DNA from 2 places in the Amycolatopsis sp. NPDC005961 genome. Region 2 is predicted to be linked to the other one. Evidence: riboswitches for the same ligand, from Rfam matches in the RefSeq annotation. Region 2 holds a riboswitch; the other holds the start of a gene.
The links. A riboswitch is a leader RNA that binds a small molecule or an ion and turns the genes downstream of it on or off. The one in region 2 is predicted to bind thiamine pyrophosphate.

Region 1 (10,874 bases), on a different contig from region 2:
GGATGACGCCCTCAAGGCGGCCGAAGCCGAGGCGAAGCTCGACGGGGCGAAGGCGCGCGTCGAGGAGCTGCGGGCCTTCGCGCGCGACGCGGCCGAACTGCCCGAGGCACGCGCGAAAGTCGCGCGAGGCGAGGCGAAGCTGCGCGAGGTCGTCGACACGCACCAGGCGGCGCGGCAGCACCGGCTCGACCTTCGTGAGCGGCGGCTCGACGGGATGGCGGCCGAACTCGCCGCCGCGCTGCCGGACGGCGCGCCGTGCCCGGTCTGCGGTTCGGCCGAGCACCCGGCGCCGGCGAACCGGAACGTCGAACTCGTCGACGCGGGCGAGGAACGCGCCGCCGAGGAAGCCGAGCAAGCGGCCGACGCGGTGCGGCAGCGGGTCGTCGTCGCGCTCGAAGAGGCGAAAGCGCGGCTGGCGGGCTTGCTGGAACGGCTGGGCGAGCGCACCGCGGAATCGGTCACGGCCGAGCTGACCGAAGCCCGTGCGGCAGTCACGTCGCTGACGCAGCAGGCGGCCGGCAAGGCGAAGCTCGGCCATCAGGTCGTCCTCCTGGAACGCGACCTGGAGCTGCGGACCGAACGTCGCCGCCGGGCCGAGCAGGCGGCGATCGAGGCCACGACCGACGTCCGGGCCCTGGAAGAGCGGCTGGCCGAGCGCGAACGCCGGCTCGTCGCCGGGCGCGGCGAGTTCGCGGACGTCGGTGCCCGGCGGGAACACCTGGTCGGGCTGGCCGAGGCCCTCGAAGGGGTCGCCGAGGCCCGGACGGCCGTCGCGGGCGCCCGCGAGCGCGTCGCCCAGCAGCGCGCGCTGGTCGAGGCGGCGGTCGAGGCGAAGGGGTTCACGTCGCTGAAGAAGGCGCGCGCCGCGATGCTGCCGGACGAGCAGATCGAGAAGCTGGAACAGGGCATCGCGGAGGCCGAGGCCGCCGCGGCGGGGGCCAGGGCGTTGCTGTCCGAGCCGGACCTGTTCGGGATCTCGCCGGACGACGTCGCGGACGTCGACCGCGCGGCCGACGCGGCCGAGGTCGCGCGAGCCCGCGCGGATTCCGCGTACGCGGCGCTGCGGGTCGCGACCGCCCAGCACGAAGAGCTGACCCGGCTGGCGGGCCTGCTGCACAAGGCCCTCGCCGGCCTCGCACCGGCTGAAGCGGCGTACGCCGAGCTGCGCGCGCTCGCGGATGTCGTCAACGGGCGCGGGCAGAACAGCCGGAAGATGTCGCTGCGTTCGTACGTGCTGGCGGCGCGGCTCGAAGAGGTGGCGGTCGCCGCCACGCACCGGCTGCGGACGATGAGCCAGGGGCGGTACTCGTTCGTGCACTCGGACGCGGCCGGGGCGCGCGGCACCCGCGGCGGGCTCGGCATCGACGTGCTCGACGACTACTCGGGCACCATCCGCCCGGCGAAGACGCTGTCCGGCGGCGAGTCGTTCCTGGCGTCGCTGGCCCTGGCGCTGGGGCTGGCCGATGTCGTCGCGGGGGAGACCGGCGGCGCGCTGCTGGACACGCTGTTCGTCGACGAGGGGTTCGGCACGCTCGACGCCGAAACCCTCGACGTCGTGATGAACATCCTCGACGAGCTCCGCGCGGGCGGCCGGGTGGTCGGCCTGGTGTCCCACGTCGAGGAACTGCGGCAGCGCATCCCGACGCGGCTGCGGGTCCGGAAGTCCCGCACGGGCTCGACGGTGGAGGTGCGTGCTGGTTGAGGACAAGATGAAGGCATGACGGACCAGCCGCCGAACGGCCTGCCCCGCTACCGCCTGCTCACCGGCCCGGACGACGCGAAGTTCTGCCACCGAGTCAGCGAGGCCCTCGATCTCGGCTACCGCCTGCACGGCTCACCCGCCGCGACGTTCGACGGCGCCCAGGTGATCGTCGCGCAGGCCCTCCTGTGGCGCGGCGAGCAGGGCTGATGCGGCGTCAGGCGGCGCGCCGGAGGTACATCCCGGCGTACGAGCACCACGGCGTCCACTCCCGGGCTCGCTCCGGCAGCGAATCCGGCGAGATGCCCAGTGCTTCGGCGCCACGCAGAGCGGCGGTGTCCGTTGCCAGGAGGATGTCCGGTGCGCCGAGAACGCGCATCAGGACGTAGTCCGCGGTGGCGCTGTCGATACCGGGGCACGCGCGCAGCTCGGCGCGCAGCTCCGCCGCGTCACGGCCGACGTGCACGTCCAGGCGCCCTTCGGCCAGCGCGACGATTCCCGCGTGCTCGGGCATGGCCGTCGCGACCTGGGCTGCCGTCGGGAAGAGCCGGGTCACGCCCCACTCGCCCGGCACCTCCTCGCCGAGCGAAGCCGGAACCCGGCCGCTGAGCAGGGCCCGAACCACCAGCTCTTCGCCGTCGACGGCGCCCGGGACCCGGATCCCGGGCACGGCCGCCACCACCGGGGCCAGCGCCGGATCGGCGGCGAGGACCCGGGTGACCGCCGCCGGGTCGGCGTCGAGGTCGAGCAGCCGGCGTACGCGGCTGACCGCGCTGCCGAGGTCGCGCAGGTCGGACAGCAGCAGCTCGCAGCGCACGTGGTCCGGCTCCGGCGTCAGCCGGACGATGCCGGTGCCGTGTGCGAGCCGCAACGTCCGTGCGTAGGTCGTCGAAGTCACCTCTTCGACGCCCGGAACTGCGTGCGCCGCGAAGAAGCGAAGCAGCCCGGCAGCGTCGAAAGGCGGCCTGAACGGCAACCGCAGGCTGAGGCGCGTCCCACCCACGTCGCCCTGACGTCCACGTCGTGAAGCCGCGAAGGCGCGAAGCTGCGACGGCGTTGTCGCGAAGACCTCGCGGATCGTCTCGTTGAACTGCCGGACGCTGGAGAAGCCCGCCGCGAACGCGACGTCCGTCAGCGGCAGCCCCGATACCTCGATCAGCAGCCGAGCCGAATGCGCGCGGTGCGCCCGGGCCAGCGCGAGCGGGCCCGCGCCCAGCTCGGCGGTGAGCACCCGGCCGAGCTGGCGTTCCGAGTAGCCGAGCCGCCGCGCGAGACCCGGGACGCCTTCGCGCTCCACCGTCCCGTCGGAGATCAGGCGCATCGCCCGCGCGGCGAGGTCGGCTCGCACGTTCCAGTCCGGCGAGCCCGGCACGGCGTCGGGCAGGCAGCGGCGGCAGGCGCGGAAGCCGTTGGACTGGGCGGCCGCCGACGTCGGGAAGAAGCGGACGTTCTGCACCTTCGGCGTCGACGCCGGGCAGGACGGCCGGCAGTAGATGCCGGTGGTGCGCACCGCCATGATGAACTGGCCGTCGAAGCGCGAGTCGCGGGCGGTGACCACCCGGTAGCAGCGTTCGGCGTCCCGCCAGATCGCCGGAGCGTCGGTTGACGTGACCATGGATCCGAGCATGCCAGCAGGTCAGCGCCGTCGCTGGCGGAAATCCGACGCGGCGCTGGGCGCGTGGGCCCCGACCGGGCGAGACACGTAGACTGCGGGATCGTGAGTCTCACCCTCGGTATCGTCGGCCTGCCCAACGTCGGCAAGTCCACCCTGTTCAACGCGCTGACCCGCAACGACGTGCTCGCCGCGAACTACCCGTTCGCGACGATCGAGCCGAACGTCGGCGTGGTCCCGCTGCCGGACCCGCGGCTGGACAAGCTCGCCGAGCTGTACAAGTCGGAGAAGACCGTGCCGGCCGTCGTGTCCTTTGTGGACATCGCGGGCATCGTGAAGGGCGCGTCCGAGGGTGCCGGGCTGGGCAACAAGTTCCTGGCGAACATCCGTGAGGCCAACGCGATCTGCCAGGTCATCCGCGTGTTCGACGACCCGGACGTGATCCACGTCGACGGTCGGATCGATCCGCTGAGTGACATCGAGACGATCAACACCGAGCTGATCCTGGCCGACCTGCAGACCCTCGAGAAGGCCGTCTGGCGGCTGGAGAAGGAAGCGCGGACCAAGAAGGAAGCGAAGCCCGCGCTCGAGGCCGCGCAGAAGGCGAAGGAGATCCTCGACAGCGGGCGCACGCTCTTCTCGGCTCAGAAGGACGTCGACCTCGAACTGCTTCGCGAGCACAGCCTCCTCACGACGAAGCCGTTCCTGTACGTCTTCAACGCCGACGAAGGCGTCCTCACCGACGAAGCCCGCCGCGAGGAGCTGGCGAAGCTGGTCGCGCCGGCGGACGCGGTGTTCCTCGACGCGAAGGTCGAGGCGGAGCTGCTGGAGCTGGATGACGAGGAGTCGGTCCGCGAGCTGCTGGAGTCGGTCGGCCAGCCGGAGCCGGGCCTGTACTCCCTGGCCCGCGCGGGTTTCCACACGCTCGGCCTGCAGACGTACCTGACGGCGGGCCCGAAGGAGTCCCGCGCGTGGACGATCCCCCAGGGCGCGACCGCTCCCCAGGCGGCGGGCGTCATCCACACGGACTTCGAGCGCGGCTTCATCAAGGCGGAGATCGTCTCGTACGACGACCTGATGGCGGCGGGCTCGATGGCGGCCGCCCGCGCGGCGGGCAAGGTCCGCATGGAGGGCAAGGACTACATCATGGCCGACGGTGACGTGGTGGAGTTCCGCTTCAACGTATGAGCCGCCCGCTGTCGCCGGCCGAGCGGGAGGTCCTGACCTTCCTGCTCGCTGGCGACTTCCCCGGCGCGGCGGAACTGCGCGCCCAGGCGGAAACGGCCCGGGTCACCGGCCGGTGCGGCTGTGGGTGCCCGACCATCGACCTCGAAGTCGACGCGACCCTGCCGACGGCGGATCTCGATGAGCCGGTCGAGGCCGATGCGCCCGACGGCGGGCTCGTCGTCTTCGCCGACGGCGGGCGCCTGTCCGGGCTCGAGTACTGGACCACGAGCGACGACACCCCGGCGGAGTTCCCGCCCGTCGACCGGATCGGGCGAGCCGGGTAGCCGGAACACCGGCGTGATCTCCGCCGCGCTGAAGATCAGGGCGGCGGAGCTCGGTGCGTCAGCCGAGGAGGCCCATCAGGGCGATCGCGATCAGCACCACGGCGGGGGCCAGGGCGTTGATCCAAGCGCGCTGGGCGGCGGTGAGGCGGGCGGTGGCGGTGCTGTTCATGGCATTTCCTAAGGCCGAAAACCGATGCTTCCGCCCTGCTCAGCGCGCTGATCATGCCCTTTGTTAGCTGCTGTGATCGAACTCACCGGAAGCGCTCAGCCGTCCGAGTGACGGCGAGACCGGACAGTGAACCAGAGCACACCGCCGGCCGCTGCCACCATCGTCGCGAATGCCGCCGTGCCGACCACGATCGCCTGCGTCATAACCGTCTCTCCTAGCAAAGTCGTTTACCGAGAGACGTCGAAACCGCAGAAAAGTGCACTCAGCGTAACCGGGATCACAGAGAAGAAAGCACCTCGTCGATCTCCGACGCCAGCGAGAAGTCCTTCTCCGTCAGCCCACCCGCCGAATGCGTCGAGAGCCGGAACGTCAGCGTGCGCCAGCGGATGTCGATGTCGGGGTGGTGGTCGGCCGCCTCGGCCAGCACCGCGACGCGGTCCACCACCTCGATCGCCTGCGGGAAGCTCGCCAGCTCCACCTCGCGGGAGATGACCTTCCCGGACCTGGTCCAGTCCGCGCTCAAGCGTTCGTCAGCCTCGGAGTCGCTCAAGATTTCCGTCATGTCTCCATCGTCCTGCGTCCTGGACTACGCTGCACGGTTGCCACGGGAGTCCGGTCGAGCCGGGCTGAGAGGCGGGGTCACCCGCGACCGTTCGCACCTGACCGGATCATGCCGGCGAAGGGAGGGCTTTCCCTCCTCGTCCGGTGAAGTGCAGGAGGGTAGATGAAAAGCAGGGCTGTGCGCGCCGCGACGGCCATCGCCGCCGTCAGCGCCGTCGCCGCTGGGTGCTCGCTGTCGGACGGTGACGGTGGCCCGCAGCAGACGCCCACCGTCACCCTCGTGACGCACGACTCCTTCCTGGCTCCGCAGGAGGTGCTCGACGCCTTCCAGAAGCAGTCGGGCATCAAGGTCTCCGTGCTGAAGCAGGGCGACGCCGGCTCGCTGACCAACAAGCTCGTGCTGACGAAGGCCAACCCGATCGGCGACGTCGCGTACGGCGTCGACTCGACCTTCGCTTCGCGCGCGCTCAAGGAAGGCGTCTTCGAGCCGTACACCAGCCCGGAGGCCGATCGCGGGCCGCAGCGCTACGCCGTCGACCCCGAGCACCGGCTGTCCGCCGTCGACGTCGGTGACGTCTGCGTCAACGTCGACACGAACTACTTCACGAGCAAGGGCATCCCGGCGCCGGCGTCGTACGACGACCTGGCCGACCCGAAGTACAAGGACCTGCTGGTCGCCGAGGACCCGGCCACGGCCTCGCCCGGCCTCGCGTTCCTCCTCGGCACCATCGCGAAGTACGGCGAGGCCGGCTGGAAGGACTACTGGACGAAGCTGAAGGCCAACGGCGTCAAGGTGGTCAGCGGCTGGGAAGAGGCCTACACCAAGGACTTCTCCGGCTCGTCCGGCAAGGGACCGCGGCCGATCGTCGTCTCGTACGCGTCTTCGCCGGCCGCGGAGGTCGGCGACGACGGCAAGCCGCGCACCAAGGCACTGCTCGACACCTGCTACCGGCAGGTCGAGTACGCCGGGGTGCTGGCGAACGGCAAGCAGGCCGAGAACGCGCGCAAGGTCGTCGACTTCCTGCTCTCCCAGCAGTTCCAGGCGACGGTCGCGGCCAACATGTACGTCTACCCGGCCCGCCAGGGCGTCGACCTGCCCGCGGGCTGGGCGCAGGTCGCGCCGCTGCCGCAGAAGCCGCAGGCGCTGACGGCGGACCAGGTGCAGGCCGGGCGCGAGAAGTGGATCGGCGAATGGCGCTCGCTCGTGCAGTGACACCCCGGCGAGCACCAGTCCTGGCCCCGCCGCGGACCGCCCGCGGGCTCGGCCTGGCGCTGCTCGGGCTGGCCCCGATCGGGTTCCTGGTGGTGTTCTTCGCGTGGCCGGTGCTGGCGATCATCGCCCGCGGGTTCGCCGCCGGCGGCCTCGACGTCGTCTTCGGTGACGCGCGGACCTGGCAGCTGGCCGGCTTCACCGTGGCGAGCGCGGCGGCGTCGACGCTGGTGGCGATCGTCGCCGGGCTGCCGGTGGCGTTCCTGCTCGCGCGGGTGAAGCTGCCCGGCGCCGGCCTCGCGCGGACGCTGGTGCTGGTGCCGTTCGTGCTGCCGACCGTCGTCGTCGGCCTGGCGTTCCGGGCGCTGTGGCCGGACGGCGGGGTGCTGCCGATCGTGCTGGCCAACGCCTTCTTCAACGTCGCCGTCGTCGCGCGGACCGTCGCCGGGCTCTGGGCGCGGCTGGATTCGCGGACGACCGACGCCGCCCGCGCGCTGGGTGCGTCCCCGTGGCGGGCGTTCCGCTCGGTGACGCTGCCCGCGCTGGCGCCCGCAATCGCGTCCGCCGCGGCCGTCGTGTTCCTGTTCTGCGCCACCAGCTTCGGCGTCGTCCTCATCCTCGGCGGCGCGAAGTACCGGACGCTGGAGACCGAGATCTACCTGCGGACGGTCGACCTGCTCGATCTTTCGGGCGCGGCGGCGCTTTCGCTGATCCAGTTCGCGGCCGTGGTCGCCGCGCTCGTGCTCGGCGGGCTGGCGCGGCGACGCAAGGACGGCGCCCGGATCGGCGCCGCGAAAACACGACGCCCTCGCGGCGGAGAATGGCCGGTGGTCGGCGCCGCGGGCGTCGTGCTGGCCCTGCTGCTGACGCCGATCGTCGCGCTGCTCGTCGAATCGGTGTCCACTCCCGACGGCTGGAGCTTCGCCGGTTATCGAGCGTTAACTACCACCGGTGAGAAGGGTGCGCTGCAGGTTTCCGGCTGGGACGCGGCGCTGAACTCGCTGAAGGTGGCCATCGACGCGACGTTGCTCGCGATGGTCGTCGGCGTGCTCGCGTCCGTGGTGCTGGTGGCGCTGCGGCGCTCGCCCGCGAAAGCCGCGCGCGGCCTCGGCGAGACCATGGACGCCGTGCTGATGCTGCCGCTCGGGGTGTCCGCGGTGACTGTCGGCTTCGGTTATCTGGTCACCCTCGACGCGCTGCCCGGCGACCTCCGGACGTCGCCTTACCTTGTACCACTGGCTCAGGCGCTGGTGATCATCCCGCTGATCGTGCGGATGGTGCTGCCGGTGCTGCGCTCGGTCGATGTCCGATTGCGGCAGGCCGCGTCGACGCTCGGCGCGAGCCCGCTGCGGGTGTGGCGCGAGATCGACCTGCCGCTGACGCTGCGGCCGCTGGTCGCGGCGGCCGGGTTCGGGTTCGTCGTGGCGCTCGGCGAGTTCGGCGCGACGAGCTTCCTCGCGCGGCCGACGGCGCCGACGCTGCCGGTCGCGATCGCGTCGTTGATGGGACGTCCGGGGGAGCTGAACAATCAGATGGCGTACGCCGCGTGCGCGCTGCTGATGCTCGTGACGGTGCTGGCGGTCGCGCTGATCGACCGGTTGGGACGCGGCCGGGTGGGAGAGTTCTGATGGCGCTTTCGGTGCGGGACCTGACCGTCCACTACGGATCGTTCGCGGCGGTCCGCGACGTCCGCCTGGACATCGCCGACGGCGAGGTGCTGGCGCTGCTCGGCCCGTCCGGCTCGGGGAAGTCGACGCTGCTGCGCGCGATCACCGGGCTCGAGCCGTCGGCGCGCGGCTCGGTGAGCTGGGACGGCGACGACCTCGGCGCGGTGCCGGTGCACCGGCGCGGGTTCGGTCTGGTGTTCCAGGACGGCCAGCTGTTCGCCCACCGCGACGTCGCCGCGAACATCGCGTTCGGTCTGCGGATGCACGGTGTGCCGCGGTCTTCGTGGGGTGCGCGGGTCGCCGAGCTGCTGGCGCTGGTGGGCCTCTCCGGCTTCGAACGCCGGCGCGTCACGGAGCTGTCGGGCGGGCAGGCCCAGCGGGTGGCGCTGGCCCGGGCGCTGGCGCCGAAGCCGCGGCTGCTGCTGCTCGACGAGCCGCTGTCCGGTTTGGACGCGGGGTTGCGCGAGCAGCTGGCGATAGACCTGGCGGACCTGTTGCGGCGCAGCAAGATCACGGCGTTGCTGGTGACGCACGACCAGGAGGAGGCGTTCACGCTGGCCGACCGGGTCGCGGTGCTGGACGCGGGCGAGGTCCGCCAGGAGGGCGCGGTCCGCCGGGTGTGGCGCAACCCGGCGGACGACGACGTGGCCCGGTTCCTCGGCGTGACGACGTTCGTGGACGGTGTCGTCGCGGGCGGCGTGGCACACACGACGCTGGGCGACGTCGCTCTGCCGGACGCCGTGGACGGCCCGGTACGGCTGGGACTGCGGCCGCACGCGCTGCGGGTGGCCGCCGAAGGCGTGCCGGCCGAAGTGGTGGCGGCCGTGCACCGACGCGAGCACGTGCGGCTGGTGGTGAAGCTGAGTGAGTCCACTGTGGACGCGATCGCCCCGGCGGCGTCGGACCTGCGGGCGGGGGACGCGGTGAAGCTGGAGTTCGACCCGGACGGCGTCGCGCTGGTCGGTCAGCCCGCGTAGTCCGGGAACTCCGTGAAGAACCGGCAGCCGGCCCATTGGCCGTACAGGACCTCGGTCTCCAGCTCGTCCATGAACAGGGCGTGCAGGAACTCGGGGACGCTGCCCGGGTACTGTCCCCAGCCGTCACCGTGGTCGTCGCAGTACAGGACGCTTTCGGGGCCGGGCTGAGAACTCCAGAAGTAGGTGTGCTGGTCGCCGTGCCCCCACGCGACCAGGCCGCCCTCCTCCGGGTGGAAGCGGTGCGGGAATTCCGCGTGGTTCAGGCTTCGGGCGTACTTGAAGTTCTCGGTCTTGGTCTTCGCCCTGCCGAGGAACATGTCCAGCGCCCGTTCGCTCTGAACGGGGTTGTAGAAGTGGATCCAGCCGCCGAACGAGCCCGTCGGGAAGCAGAGCGACAAGTCCTTGACACCGCGGGGCACTTCGGTGGCCAGCCGATCTTCGACCTGCGCCCAGGTGAGCCCTGGATCGGGTGACTTCCGCCAGCCGAGAAGCTCGGAGAGCCGTGTAGCGGCAGGCTGATCGGAAGTCATCCCACTCCTCGTCGCGGCGGATTCCCGGACCAGTCTACCGACCCGGCCCCGGGAATCCGGCCTTCGACGAACCTCAGCCGTCGCGAGTGGACAGTCGGGCGTACGCCAGCGACAGCCCGATCACGATGTAGCACGCCGCCCGCAAGGCTCCCTCGCCCAGCATCTGCGTGCCCATCGGGTCCTGCAGGACCTCCGCCGGGGCCATCGACCAGTCCTTCGTCAGCAGGAACGGGTGCAGCCAGTCCAGCGACGTCAAGAACCCCAGGATCGTGAACACGATGTCGGCCGCCAGGACCGACGCCACCACCAGCATCGGGTGCTCGGTCCAGCTGGAGATCGCCAGCGCCACCGCGCCGACCGCCCACAGCTGCAGCACCACCCAGCCCGCCATCAGCAGGATCCGGGCCAGCGCGCCGCCCAGGGTCAGCGTCGTGCCCGACAGCGTGAACAGCGAGTCCGTGCCGTTGATGATCAGCCCGGTCACCACGCCCGTCACGCACATCGCCAGCACCGAGACCACCGACACCGTCGCGACGCCGAACGCCTTGACCGCCAGCAACCGGCCTCGGCCGACCGGGGCGATCAGCCAGCCACGCAGGGTGCCGTGGGCCGTCTCGCCCGCGATCGCGTCCGCGCCCGCCATCGCCGATGCCAGCGGCAGGAGCAGGGCCAGCGACATCACGACCGCCGCGATCGGGAGGACGAACGCGTTGTTGACCGCGGACGCCAGCAACGCGCCGCCGCCCTCGTCCGGGCCGCCGCCCTGCGCGTTGTCGCTCACCAACGTCAGGCCGATGCCGATGATCACCGGGATCAGCGCCAGGAGCCCGAGCACGGCCAACGTGCGCGGCCGCCGGAAGATCCAGCGCAGCTCCGCGGCCAGCAGGCGCGGCAGCGGCACCGTGTCGTGGCCCGTGCGGGCCGCCGGTACTTCGAGG
Region 2 (10,874 bases):
CCAAAGCTCTCCCACGTCACCACGGTCGGCGTGCACAACACGTACGACCCGGCGGCCTACGGCTATCTGGCCCAGGCGCTCGACGCCGGGTCGTCGCTGATCGAGCTCGACGTCTGGCCGGACTTCTTCACCCACGAGTGGAAGGTCAGCCACTCGAACCCGTTGGGGAACAACAACAACTGCGTCGCGGCCACCTCGGCGTCGCAGCTGTACACCGGCGGGAAGAACAAGAACCTCGAGTACTGCCTCGACGACATCCGGATCTGGCTGGCCGCCCACCCGGGGCACACGCCGATCACGCTCAAGCTCGAGATGAAGACGGGCTTCTCGGACAACACCGGCATGGGCCCGGACGAGCTGGACGCGACGTTCCGCTCGCACCTCGGCAGTGTCGCGTTCCGGCCGGCCGAGCTGCTCGGGAGCTACGCCACGCTCGACGACGCCGCGAAGGCGGACAACTGGCCGTCCGTGGACGCGTTGCGGGGCCGGGTGATCACCGAGATCATCCCGGGCACCGTGGAGGAGCAGAACCCGACCGACACGCTCAAGACCGACGTCGAGTACGCGCGGTACCTGGTCGGGCTCAAGAACGCGGGCAAGCTCGGCGACGCGAACATCTTCCCGACCGTGCACGGCGCGGCCGGCGGTGACCCGCGGGACAAGTACACCGCCGACCTCAAGCCGTGGTTCGTCGTGTTCGACGGCGACGCGAACGCGTGGGTGACGCAGACCGGGCCGTGGTGGTACGACGCCAACCACTACTACGTGGTGATGACCGACGGGCAGAACGTCGCGCCCGCGATCGACGCGCACAACCCGACGGTCGACCAGGCCAACCAGCGTGTCGCCGACCTGGCGAAGCAGCACGCGTCGGTCATCACGTCGGACTGGACCGGGCTCACGACGGTCCTGCCGCAGGTGCTCGCCCGCGGTTAGACGGTCAGCACGAGCTTGCCGGACACCCGGCCCGACTCACCCAGCTCGTGCGCCTTGGCGGCGTCTTCCAGCGGGAAGGTCTGCTCGACGCGGACCTTCAGCTGACCGGTCTCGATCAGCTCGACGAGGCCGGTCAGCCCGCCGCAGTCCGGCTCGACGAGGATCCGTTCGGTCCGTACCTTCCTTGCGGCGGCGGCTTTTTCGACGCGGTCCGCGACGCCGCTGGGCACGGCGATCAGCAGGCCGCCCTCCTTGATCGCGGGGAGCCAGCGCAGGTCGCTCTCCTCGCCGACGAGTCCGAAGTAGACGTCCACATCGGACGTGGTGACGGTCTTGTCGTGGTAGTCGATGGGCTCGTCGACGCCGAGTTCGCGCAGGAAGTCGTGCTTGCCGGCGCTGGCCGTCCCGATGACGTGCGCGCCGCGTGCCTTGGCGATCTGCACGGCGAGGTGGCCGACCCCGCCCGCGGCGGCGTCGACGAACACACGTTGTCCCTTGTGGACGTTCCCGACGTCGACCAGCCCCTGCCAGGCGGTGAGCCCGGCCAGCGGCAGCGCGGCGGCCTCGGCGAACGACAGTCCGGCGGGCTTGCGCACGAAGTGCCGCGAGGGCGCGGTGACGTACTCGGCGTAGGCGTTGCCCGGGCGCGGGAACCACGGCATGCCGAGGACTTCGTCGCCTTCCCGGACACCGGTGGCACCGAAGCCGACCTGTTCGACGACGCCGGCGACGTCCCAGCCGACGGTGAACGGCGGTTCGCCGAGGAACCCGCCGCCGGCGCGCACCTTCCAGTCGACGGGGTTGATGCCGGCCGCGTGCACCCGCACCAGGACCTCCGTCGGCCCGGGTTCCGGGCGCGGTGCCTCGGTGACGCGGAGCACCTCCGGCCCGCCGAGGGTCTCCTGGGTCACGATGCGCATTGCTCCACTCCTTCTGTTCGGGGTCGCCTCCTATACTCGGATGGGTAGGCACTTTTCGCCAGAAGGCACTAATAGGTGAAGTAGGTACCTGATGGAAACCACCTGTGAACAGGACGGACCCTGGGACGTCTACCTCCGGAGCTGTCCCTGCCGCGACGTGCTGGACCTGCTGGCCAACAAGTGGACGGCGCTGATGCTGGGCGCGCTCGCCCGCGGCCCGCACCGCTTCGGCGAGCTGCGCCGCGCGGTCGACGGCATCAGCCAGAAGATGCTGACCCAGAACCTCCGCCAGCTGGAGCGCGACGGCTTCCTGACGCGCACGGTGTACCCGACAACACCCCCGACGGTGGAGTACGCGCTGACGGAGATGGGCACGGAGGTGGGGGCGCACCTGGTGGCGCTGAGCACGTGGTCCCAGGCGAATTTCGACCGCATCCGCTCGGCACGCGAGTCCTACGACGGCCGGGAGCTGCAGCCGGTCCGCTGACCGACGCGTACAGGTAACGATTCACCGGAACCGGGAACAGTTCCTCCCGCCGCGGCGACTCACGAGGTGCTGTGCTCCGCGTGGAGGTGATTGTTGTGCTCGAAGGCGTTCTCGCCGTGCTCAACGGGGTTCTCACCGCCCCGCGCGACGTGCTCCGGGAGATCTTCAAGCCGGAGGACCGAAAGCCCGATCCCGACGGCACGTCCATTCCCACCGGCGCGGATGACGACCCCAACCCGCCCGACTACCCCGGATGATCCCCGGCACCTGGCTCGCCGTCATCCTGTTCCTGATCATCGTCGCGCCGGGCCTGTTCTTCGACCTGCTCAGTGCGCGGCGCCGGGTCGAGGTCGCGGAGTCCGCCTTCCGCGAGGTGGGCCGGGTGGCGCTCGGCAGCCTCGGGTTCACCTTGGTGACCTTGGTGGTGCTGCTGTGCGTGCAGTGGCTGTTCCCGTCGCTGTTCTTCAACCCCCGCGCGATGATCGTCGGGGGCACCGCCTACTTGGCGGACCACTACGGCCGCGTGGTCCTGACGATCCTGGCGGCGACCGTCTTCTCACACCTGCTGGCGTTCGGACTGCACATGATCCTTTCCCGGCGGGAGGGCGAGGCGTTCCGGAAGGTCAGCGCTTGGGGATTGGCGTTCCGCGAAGGGGTGCCGGCCGGTCACGCGGTGTTCGCCCGGGTACGGCTGACCAGCGGTCTCGTCTACACCGGGCAGGTCGAGAACTTCACGGCCGACCTGCCGGTGGGCGACCGCGAGCTTCTCCTCCGCAAGCCGTTGGCCGTCAGGCCCGATTCCGACAGCACGCTGACCGCGTTGCCCGACGTCTACGATCGCGTGATCCTCCGTGGCTCTGAGATCGAGGTGATCAGCGTCGAATACCGACCGGTGCCGCAGAAGACCGGGTCGAAGCGCGTGGTTCAGCGGTCCAGCACCCAGAACGGTGAGACCGGGCCCACTCCCGCGCCGAGCGGGTAGGCCTCCGCCACGCAGCGCTCGATGAACTTCTTCCCCGCCGCCACCGCGTCCGGCACCGAGGCGCCCTTCGCCAGTGAAGCCGTGATCGCCGACGCCATCGTGTCGCCGCCGCCGTGGGTGTTGTTCGTCTCGTACCTCGGGCCGCTCAACGAAACGTACGAGCTGCCGTCCGTCAGCAGGTCCACGCACTCCCGCGTGCCCTGCATGTGGCCGCCCTTGACGAGCACCCACTGCGGGCCGAACTCCAGGAGCGCCTCCGCCGCCGCGCGCTGGGAAGCCGCGTCGGAAACGGAGATGCCGGTCAAGAGCCCGACTTCATCCAGGTTCGGTGTGATCAGCGTCGCGCGTGGGAACAGCTCAGTGCGGATCGCCTCCAGGGCGTCTTCGCGCAGCAGAGCGTGCCCCGTCATCGACGCCGCCACCGGGTCGACCACCAGTGGGAAGCCCATCCCCAGCTCGTCCAGGGTCTTCGCCACCGCGCGGATGATCTCGGCGGTCGCCAGCATCCCCGTCTTCGCCGCGTTCACGCCCATGTCGGACGCCACCGCCTTGATCTGCGCGGTGACGACGTCGGCCGGGATCTCCGTGAAACCCTGGACACCCAACGAGTTCTGGACGGTGACCGCGGTCAGTGCGACCAGCCCGTGCACCCCGTTCGCGAAGAACGTGCGGAGGTCCGCCTGGATGCCCGCACCACCGCCGGAGTCGGACCCGGCGATGGTGAGGGCGGTGGGCGGTGTCACGGCTGCACCACGGGCAGGTAGACCTTGCCGCCGGACTCGGTGAACTCCGCCGACTTCGAAGCCATCCCGGCCTCGATGGCCTCCACAGTGGACAGACCGTGCTCCTCGGCGTACTTGCGGACGTCCTGCGTGATCCGCATCGAGCAGAACTTCGGCCCGCACATCGAGCAGAAGTGCGCGGTCTTGGCGGCTTCCACGGGCAGCGTCTCGTCGTGGAACGAACGCGCCGTGTCCGGGTCGAGCGAAAGGTTGAACTGGTCGTTCCAGCGGAACTCGAAGCGGGCCTTCGACAGCTCGTCGTCCCACTCCTGCGCGTACGGGTGCCCCTTGGCCAGGTCCGCGGCGTGCGCGGCGATCTTGTACGTGATCACGCCGGTCTTGACGTCGTCGCGGTTCGGCAGGCCGAGGTGCTCCTTCGGCGTGACGTAGCACAGCATCGCCGTGCCGTACCAGCCGATCTGCGCCGCGCCGATGGCCGACGTGATGTGGTCGTAGCCCGGCGCGATGTCCGTCGCGAGTGGACCGAGCGTGTAGAACGGCGCCTCGCCGCAGAGCCGTTCCTCCAGCTCGACGTTCTCCTTGATCTTGTGCATCGGCACGTGGCCGGGGCCCTCGATCATCACCTGGACGTCGTGCGAGCGCGCGATGTGCGTCAGCTCGCCGAGGGTTTCCAGCTCGGCGAACTGGGCGCGGTCGTTCGCGTCGGCGATCGAGCCGGGACGCAGGCCGTCGCCGAGGGAGAACGTGACGTCGTACTGCCGCAGGATTTCGCAGAGTTCCTCGAAGTGCGTGTACAGGAACGACTCCTGGTGGTGCGCGAGGCACCACGCGGCCATGATCGACCCACCGCGGCTGACGATCCCGGTGACGCGCCGCGCGGTCAGCGGGATGTAGCGCAACAGCACGCCGGCGTGCACGGTGACGTAGTCGACACCCTGTTCGCACTGCTCGATGATCGTGTCGCGGTAGATCTCCCACGACAGCTTTTCCGGTTCGCCGTCGACCTTTTCCAGCGCCTGGTAGATCGGCACGGTGCCGACCGGGACCGGCGAGTTGCGGATGATCCACTCCCGCGTCTCGTGGATCCGCTTGCCGGTGGAGAGGTCCATGATCGTGTCGGCGCCCCAGCGGGTCGCCCACACCATCTTGTCGACCTCTTCCTCGACCGACGACCAGACGGCCGAGTTGCCCATGTTGGCGTTGATCTTCACCAGGAAGTTCTTGCCGATGATCATCGGCTCGGACTCGGGGTGGCGCCGGTTGGCCGGGATCACCGCGCGGCCGCTGGCCACCTCGTCACGCACGAACTCGGGAGAAACCCGTTCGCGGGCGGCGATGTACTCCATCTCCCGCGTGATGACACCCTGTTTGGCCCACCCGAGCTGCGTGTTGTGCTCACGGCCGTCGGCCCAGCCGGCGCGCAGCCGGTGGAGTCCACTGTGGACGTCGATCGACGCTTCCGGATCCGTGTACGGGCCCGAAGTGTCGTAGACGTCGAAGTGTTCGCCGTTCGAGAGGTCGATCCGGCGCGCGGGAACCCGCAGTCCGGATTCGGTCTGGTGATAAACCTTGTGCGAGCCCGTGATCGGCCCGGTCGTGACGGAGACGTCCTTGTTCTCAAGCGTCGTCAACGACTTTCACTCCCTACGCCGGCATTACCCGGTCAGGTTCATGCGGTCGGTGACGCCTGCGAAACGCAAGTCACCCTCTCAGCCCGCCATGGCGCGAGCTCCCGCGTTGGTGTTGTGCCACCGACCATGCCACGCCGGAGCGCGATACTCAAGTCACCCGACCAACTCGGCCGGAGTGGCGTAGACGTCGACCATGGCTCCGTTGCGCAGCACGGTGATCGGGAGTGCGGTGCCGATCACTTCCGCGAACAGCTGGCGCTGGATGCCCTGGGCGTCCGAGACGCGGGCGCGCCCGACGGTCAGCACGAGATCGCCGGCGTGCAGGCCCGCCCGGTCCGCGGGGCCGCCGGAGACGACTTCGCGGACCCGCAGCCCGGCGCTCTGGCCGGTGCGCTCGGCGATGTCGTCGGGCAGCGGCGCGGGCACGCCGATGACGCCGAGGTAGGCGCGCCGCACCCGGCCTTCGACGACGAGCGTGTCGATGATCCGCCGGGTCGTCGCGTTGATCGGCACCGCGAGCCCGAGCCCGACGCCGGCGACCGCGGTGTTGACGCCGACGACCCGGCCGGCGGAATCCGCGAGCGCGCCGCCGGAGTTGCCGGGGTTGAGGGCCGCGTCGGTCTGGATCACGTCCTCGATCACCCGGGTGGTGCGCCCCTGCCGCACCGGCAGCGCCCGGCCGAGCGCGCTGACCACGCCCGCGGTGACGGTGCCGGAGAAGCCGAGCGGGCTCCCGATGGCCACGACGAGCTGCCCGACGACGAGGTCATCGGCGTCGCCGAGCACGGCCGCCGACGGCGTCTCGCCGCGCGCTCGCAGCACGGCCAGGTCCGAGAGCGGGTCGGAGCCGACGACGTCGAAGGGCGCTTCGCTGCCGTCGGCGAAGGTGGCGACGCCGCGCCGGTGGTCGCTGACGACGTGGGCGTTGGTGAGCAGATGGCCGTCGTCGGCGAAGACGACCGCCGAGCCGCTGCCGCGCGCGAGCTGGACCCCGGCGACGTGCGGGGTGACGGTCTTGGCGACCGTGCTGACCGCCCGCGAGTAGGCGTCCATCGCGTCTTCCATGAGCACCTCGATTACACCGTTGCAGGTACTACAAGTCTGCGCCGGAAAGCGCGCGAAGTCCGTTCGCTGTTCGTGAACCGCCGCCCGGACCAGTGACGGTCAGTGGTTCACCGGATCGGACCATGCGCCGGTGAAGGATCGGCGAGACACTTCCAGGCGCTTCTGTAACGGTGCAGAAGTGACTTTCTGTGGGGTTGATATGCGCAAACTCATGTTCGGCGCCCTCGCCGGGCTGCTGGTCACCGGCCTGATACCGGGGATCGCGGTGGCACAGGGCGAGGCTCCCGGCGCCCCGGGCGCCCATCCCAGCTGGCTGCCCGCGAACAAGACCGGCTTCGGCACGGCTCACGACCGCTCGTCCAACGTCTGGTTCACCCTCCAGGGCGGCCAGATGTCCGAGGTCTACTACCCGGACCTGTCGACGCCGAGCGTCCGGTCGATGAACTTCGTCGTCACGGACGGCCGCAGCTTCGCCGACCTCGACTACGCCGAGAAGGCGCAGCAGGTGCGGCGGACCGACGACGACAGCCTGACCTACGAGCAGACGATCACCGACGACCAGCACCGCTGGCGCCTGCGCAAGACCTACGTCACCGACCCGGCCGCCACGACGGTGCTTGTGGACGTCGACTTCCAGTCGCTGACCGGGCGGCCCTACCAGCTCTACGCGGTCGCCGACCCGGACCTGACCAACGACGGCTCCGACGACTCGGCCGCGCGCAAGGGCGACGCGGTCTCCGCGCAGGACGCCACGAACGCCGCCGCGCTCACCGCGAAACCCGCCTTCGTGAAGACCAGCGTCGGCTACGCGGGCGCGTCCGACGGGAACACGCAGCTCACCAAGACCTTCAAGCTGAACTCCTACGACACCGCCGCGAAGGGCAATGTCGTGCTGACCGGGCAGACGAGCGCCGACGGCGTCCGCAACCGGCACGTCACCCTCACGCTCGGCATGGGCGCGAAGGCCGCCGACGCGCTCGGCAGCGCGCAGGCGTCGCAGCGACGCGGCGTCCGCGACATCACCCGCGCGTACGACCGCGGCTGGGAGCAGTACCTGCGCGGCGTCAGCAAGCCGCCGTCGTCGCTGAAGACCGACGCCGAGCGCGACCTTTACAAGGCGTCGATGCTGACCCTCGCCGCGAGCGAGGACAAGCACCACCCGGGCGCCTTCATCGCGTCGCCGAGCATGCCGTGGCGCTTCGGGAACAACGACCCGGAGTGGTCGCCGTCGGGCACCTACCACCTGGTCTGGCCGCGTGACCTCTACCAGATCGCGACCGGCTTGGCCGCCGGTGGCGACCAGGCCGCCGCGAACCGCGCGGTGAGCTACATGTTCGGCACGCAGCAGCAGGCCGACGGGCACATGCCGCAGAACAGCCGCGTCGACGGCGTCCCGTACTGGACGTCGATCCAGCTCGACGAAACCGCTTTCCCGATCGTGCTGGCCCAGCAGCTCGGTCGGACCGACCTGTGGCCCGGCGTCCGGAAGGCCGCCGACTTCATCATCGGCTACGTCGGCCCGAACGGGCAGCGGGCGCCGTACACCCAGCAGGAGCGCTGGGAGGAGCAGGACGGCTGGTCCCCGTCGACCATCGCGTCGGTGATCGCCGGGCTGGTCTGCGCGGCGGACCTCGCCTCGCACAGTGGCGCGGCCGCCGACGCGGCCCGCTACCTCGCCGCGGCCGACAAGATGAAGGCCGACCTGCCGAAGCAGACGATCACCACGAACGGGCCGCTGTCGAAGGACCCGTACTTCGTCCGCTTGACCAAGGACGCCGACGCGAACGCCGGGACGACGTACAACCTCGGCAACTCGAGCGTCACGATGGACCAGCGCGCGGTCACCGACGCGGGCTTCCTCGACCTCGTCCGGCTCGGCGTCTACCGTGCGGACGACCCGGTGATCAAGAACAGCATTCGCGTCACGGACAAGGACATCGCGTTCACGACGCCGACCGGGCAGTTCTGGCACCGGTACACGAAGGACGGGTACGGCGAGCAGGCCGACGGTTCGCCGTGGGACTACACTTTCCCGGCCGAGAGCCGCACCACGTTCGGGCGGTTGTGGCCGCTGCTCGCCGGCGAGCGCGGCGAGTACGAGCTGACGCTCGGCGACCCGGCGTCGGCCGCTCGGCGGCTGCGTGACCTCGGCCGGGTGAGCAGCTCGGCGGAGACCATGCCGGAGCAGGTGTGGGACGAGAACGCGCCGTCCGGTCAGCCGGGCTTCCCGACGGGCACGCCGAACACCTCGGCGACCCCGCTGGCCTGGACGCACGCGCAGTACGTGCGGCTGGCTTGGGACGTCAAGGCGGGCTCGGTGCTGGAGACGCCGAAGGTGGTCCGCTGCCACTTCCTCGGCTGCTGAAACCCGTCGTGAGTGAGAAACAGTGTTCTAACGCCGTTTCTCACTCACGACCGGGCGGGCGGTCAGATGACGGCGCCGTCGTCCTCGGGGGTCTTCGGGGGCAGCCACGAGTTGCCCGGGACGCCCCACTTGTTGGACTTCAGCATCTTCTTGGCCGCGCGCGCGTGCCGCCCGACCAGGCGGTCGAGGTAGATGAAGCCGTCCAGGTGGTCGGTTTCGTGCTGCAGGCACCGCGCGAAGTAGCCCGTGCCCTCGACCTCGATCGGGTTGCCGTCGAGGTCGAAGCCGGTCACCTTCGCCCACTTCGCGCGGCCCGTCGGGTACGACTCGCCGGGCGCCGACAGGCAGCCCTCCCAGTCGTCGTCCGGGTCCGGCATGGTCTCCGGGATCTCCGACGTCTCGAGCTTCGGGTTCACGACGAGGCCCTTGTGCCGCACGCCTTCGTCGTCCGGGCAGTCGTACACGAACACCCGCAGGTCGAGGCCGATCTGGTTGGCCGCGAGGCCGACGCCCTCGGCGGCGTACATCGTCTCGAACATGTCGTCGGTGAGCGTGCGCAGCTTCTCGTCGAACTCGGTGATCTCCCGAGTCGGCTGGTGCAGCACGGGTTCGCCGGCGATCACGATGGGGTGGATGGTCACGGCGAGCCAGTTTAGTCGGACCCTTCTGGTAGACCTGCATCAGACCGTGACGCGCCGACGCGGATGCCCACGTCGGCGTGCGCTTCCGTGGTTGAATGACGCCCGCGGAAGAGCAAGGTCTGATCGCCCATGTCGCCCGATTGAGAGGGATCCGGATGGACGCCGCGGAGTCGATGGCTGAGCCGCAGCCGTCGCCGCCGAAGCCCGTGCCCGGCCTGACCGAACGCGAGGTCGAGATCCTCGCCTTCGAGCGCCAGTGGTGGCGACACGCCGGGGCGAAGGAGAACGCCATCCGCGAGCGCTTCGACTTGTCTGCCACGCGCTACTACCAGCTGCTCAACAAGCTGCTGGAGAAGCCGGAAGCGATCGAAGCCGACCCGATGCTGGTGAAGCGGCTGCGCAAGACGCGCGCCACCCGCCAGCGCAAGCGTGGCGCCCGGCGACTGGGGATCGAGCTGAAATGAGCGTGTTTTCGGGAATGTCCCGGCCGATGAAGGCCGCGGGCGTCGTCCTGATCGGGGTGGCGATCATCGCCGCGATCATCGGCGGCGTCACCGCGCTGAGTGGTGACGGGTCGAACGAAGCCGGGCCGAGCGGCACGTCGTCGACGCCGCCGGGCACGTCCGGCAGCTCGTCGGCGCCGACCTCACCGTCCTCGCCGCCGCCGAACTCGACGTCGACGAACCCGCCGTCGCCCACGCCGCCGCCGACCTCACCGGCGCCCGGCCAGCCGACGACGGGTCAGCCGGGGCAGCCGGGTGACCAGCAGGCGTCCAACAAGTGGGTCACCGTCCGGGTGTTCAACAACTCGACGATCAAGGGCCTCGCCGCGCGCGCGAAGGACGACTTCGCCGGCTCGGGCTGGAACGTCACCGAGGTCAGCAACTACTCGCAGGGCGTCATCCCGGCGACCACGGCGTACTACCGCCCGGGCACCGACGAGGAAGCGGCGGCCAAGCAGCTGGCGCAGGAGTTCGGCTTCAAGGCCGAGCCCCGCTTCGCCGGCATCCAGGACGCGACCCCGGGCGTGATCGTCATCGTGACGAACAACTACGAATCCGGCCACAAGGGCAGCTGATGACCTTCGGAAAAAGGGGCGCCACC

Region 1: it holds a riboswitch for thiamine pyrophosphate, as region 2 does, so the genes downstream of both, ABZ342_RS34340 (thiamine ABC transporter substrate-binding protein) here and thiC (phosphomethylpyrimidine synthase ThiC) in region 2, are expected to answer to the same signal.

The regions. Positions count from the first base shown of each region.
Region 1 covers NZ_JBEXVF010000051.1:4,505-15,378, forward strand. The annotation lists gene ABZ342_RS34310 (SMC family ATPase) at 1-1,702, shown strand, start outside; gene ABZ342_RS34315 (DUF1737 domain-containing protein) at 1,718-1,909, shown strand; gene ABZ342_RS34320 (AlkA N-terminal domain-containing protein) at 1,917-3,314, opposite strand; gene ychF (redox-regulated ATPase YchF) at 3,417-4,499, shown strand; gene ABZ342_RS34330 (hypothetical protein) at 4,496-4,822, shown strand; gene ABZ342_RS34335 (4a-hydroxytetrahydrobiopterin dehydratase) at 5,269-5,553, opposite strand; TPP riboswitch at 5,586-5,694, shown strand; gene ABZ342_RS34340 (thiamine ABC transporter substrate-binding protein) at 5,716-6,765, shown strand; gene ABZ342_RS34345 (iron ABC transporter permease) at 6,834-8,390, shown strand; gene ABZ342_RS34350 (ABC transporter ATP-binding protein) at 8,390-9,406, shown strand; gene ABZ342_RS34355 (hypothetical protein) at 9,394-9,936, opposite strand; gene ABZ342_RS34360 (ABC transporter permease subunit) at 10,010-10,874, opposite strand, start outside.
Region 2 covers NZ_JBEXVF010000019.1:127,669-138,542, forward strand. The annotation lists gene ABZ342_RS19780 (phosphatidylinositol-specific phospholipase C domain-containing protein) at 1-936, shown strand, start outside; gene ABZ342_RS19785 (NADP-dependent oxidoreductase) at 933-1,856, opposite strand; gene ABZ342_RS19790 (helix-turn-helix domain-containing protein) at 1,948-2,343, shown strand; gene ABZ342_RS19795 (hypothetical protein) at 2,424-2,600, shown strand; gene ABZ342_RS19800 (DUF6338 family protein) at 2,597-3,325, shown strand; gene thiD (bifunctional hydroxymethylpyrimidine kinase/phosphomethylpyrimidine kinase) at 3,268-4,068, opposite strand; gene thiC (phosphomethylpyrimidine synthase ThiC) at 4,065-5,699, opposite strand; TPP riboswitch at 5,693-5,814, opposite strand; gene ABZ342_RS19815 (trypsin-like peptidase domain-containing protein) at 5,853-6,764, opposite strand; gene ABZ342_RS19820 (glycoside hydrolase family 15 protein) at 6,964-9,129, shown strand; gene ABZ342_RS19825 (peptide deformylase) at 9,192-9,770, opposite strand; gene ABZ342_RS19830 (DUF3263 domain-containing protein) at 9,926-10,234, shown strand; gene ABZ342_RS19835 (LytR C-terminal domain-containing protein) at 10,231-10,848, shown strand.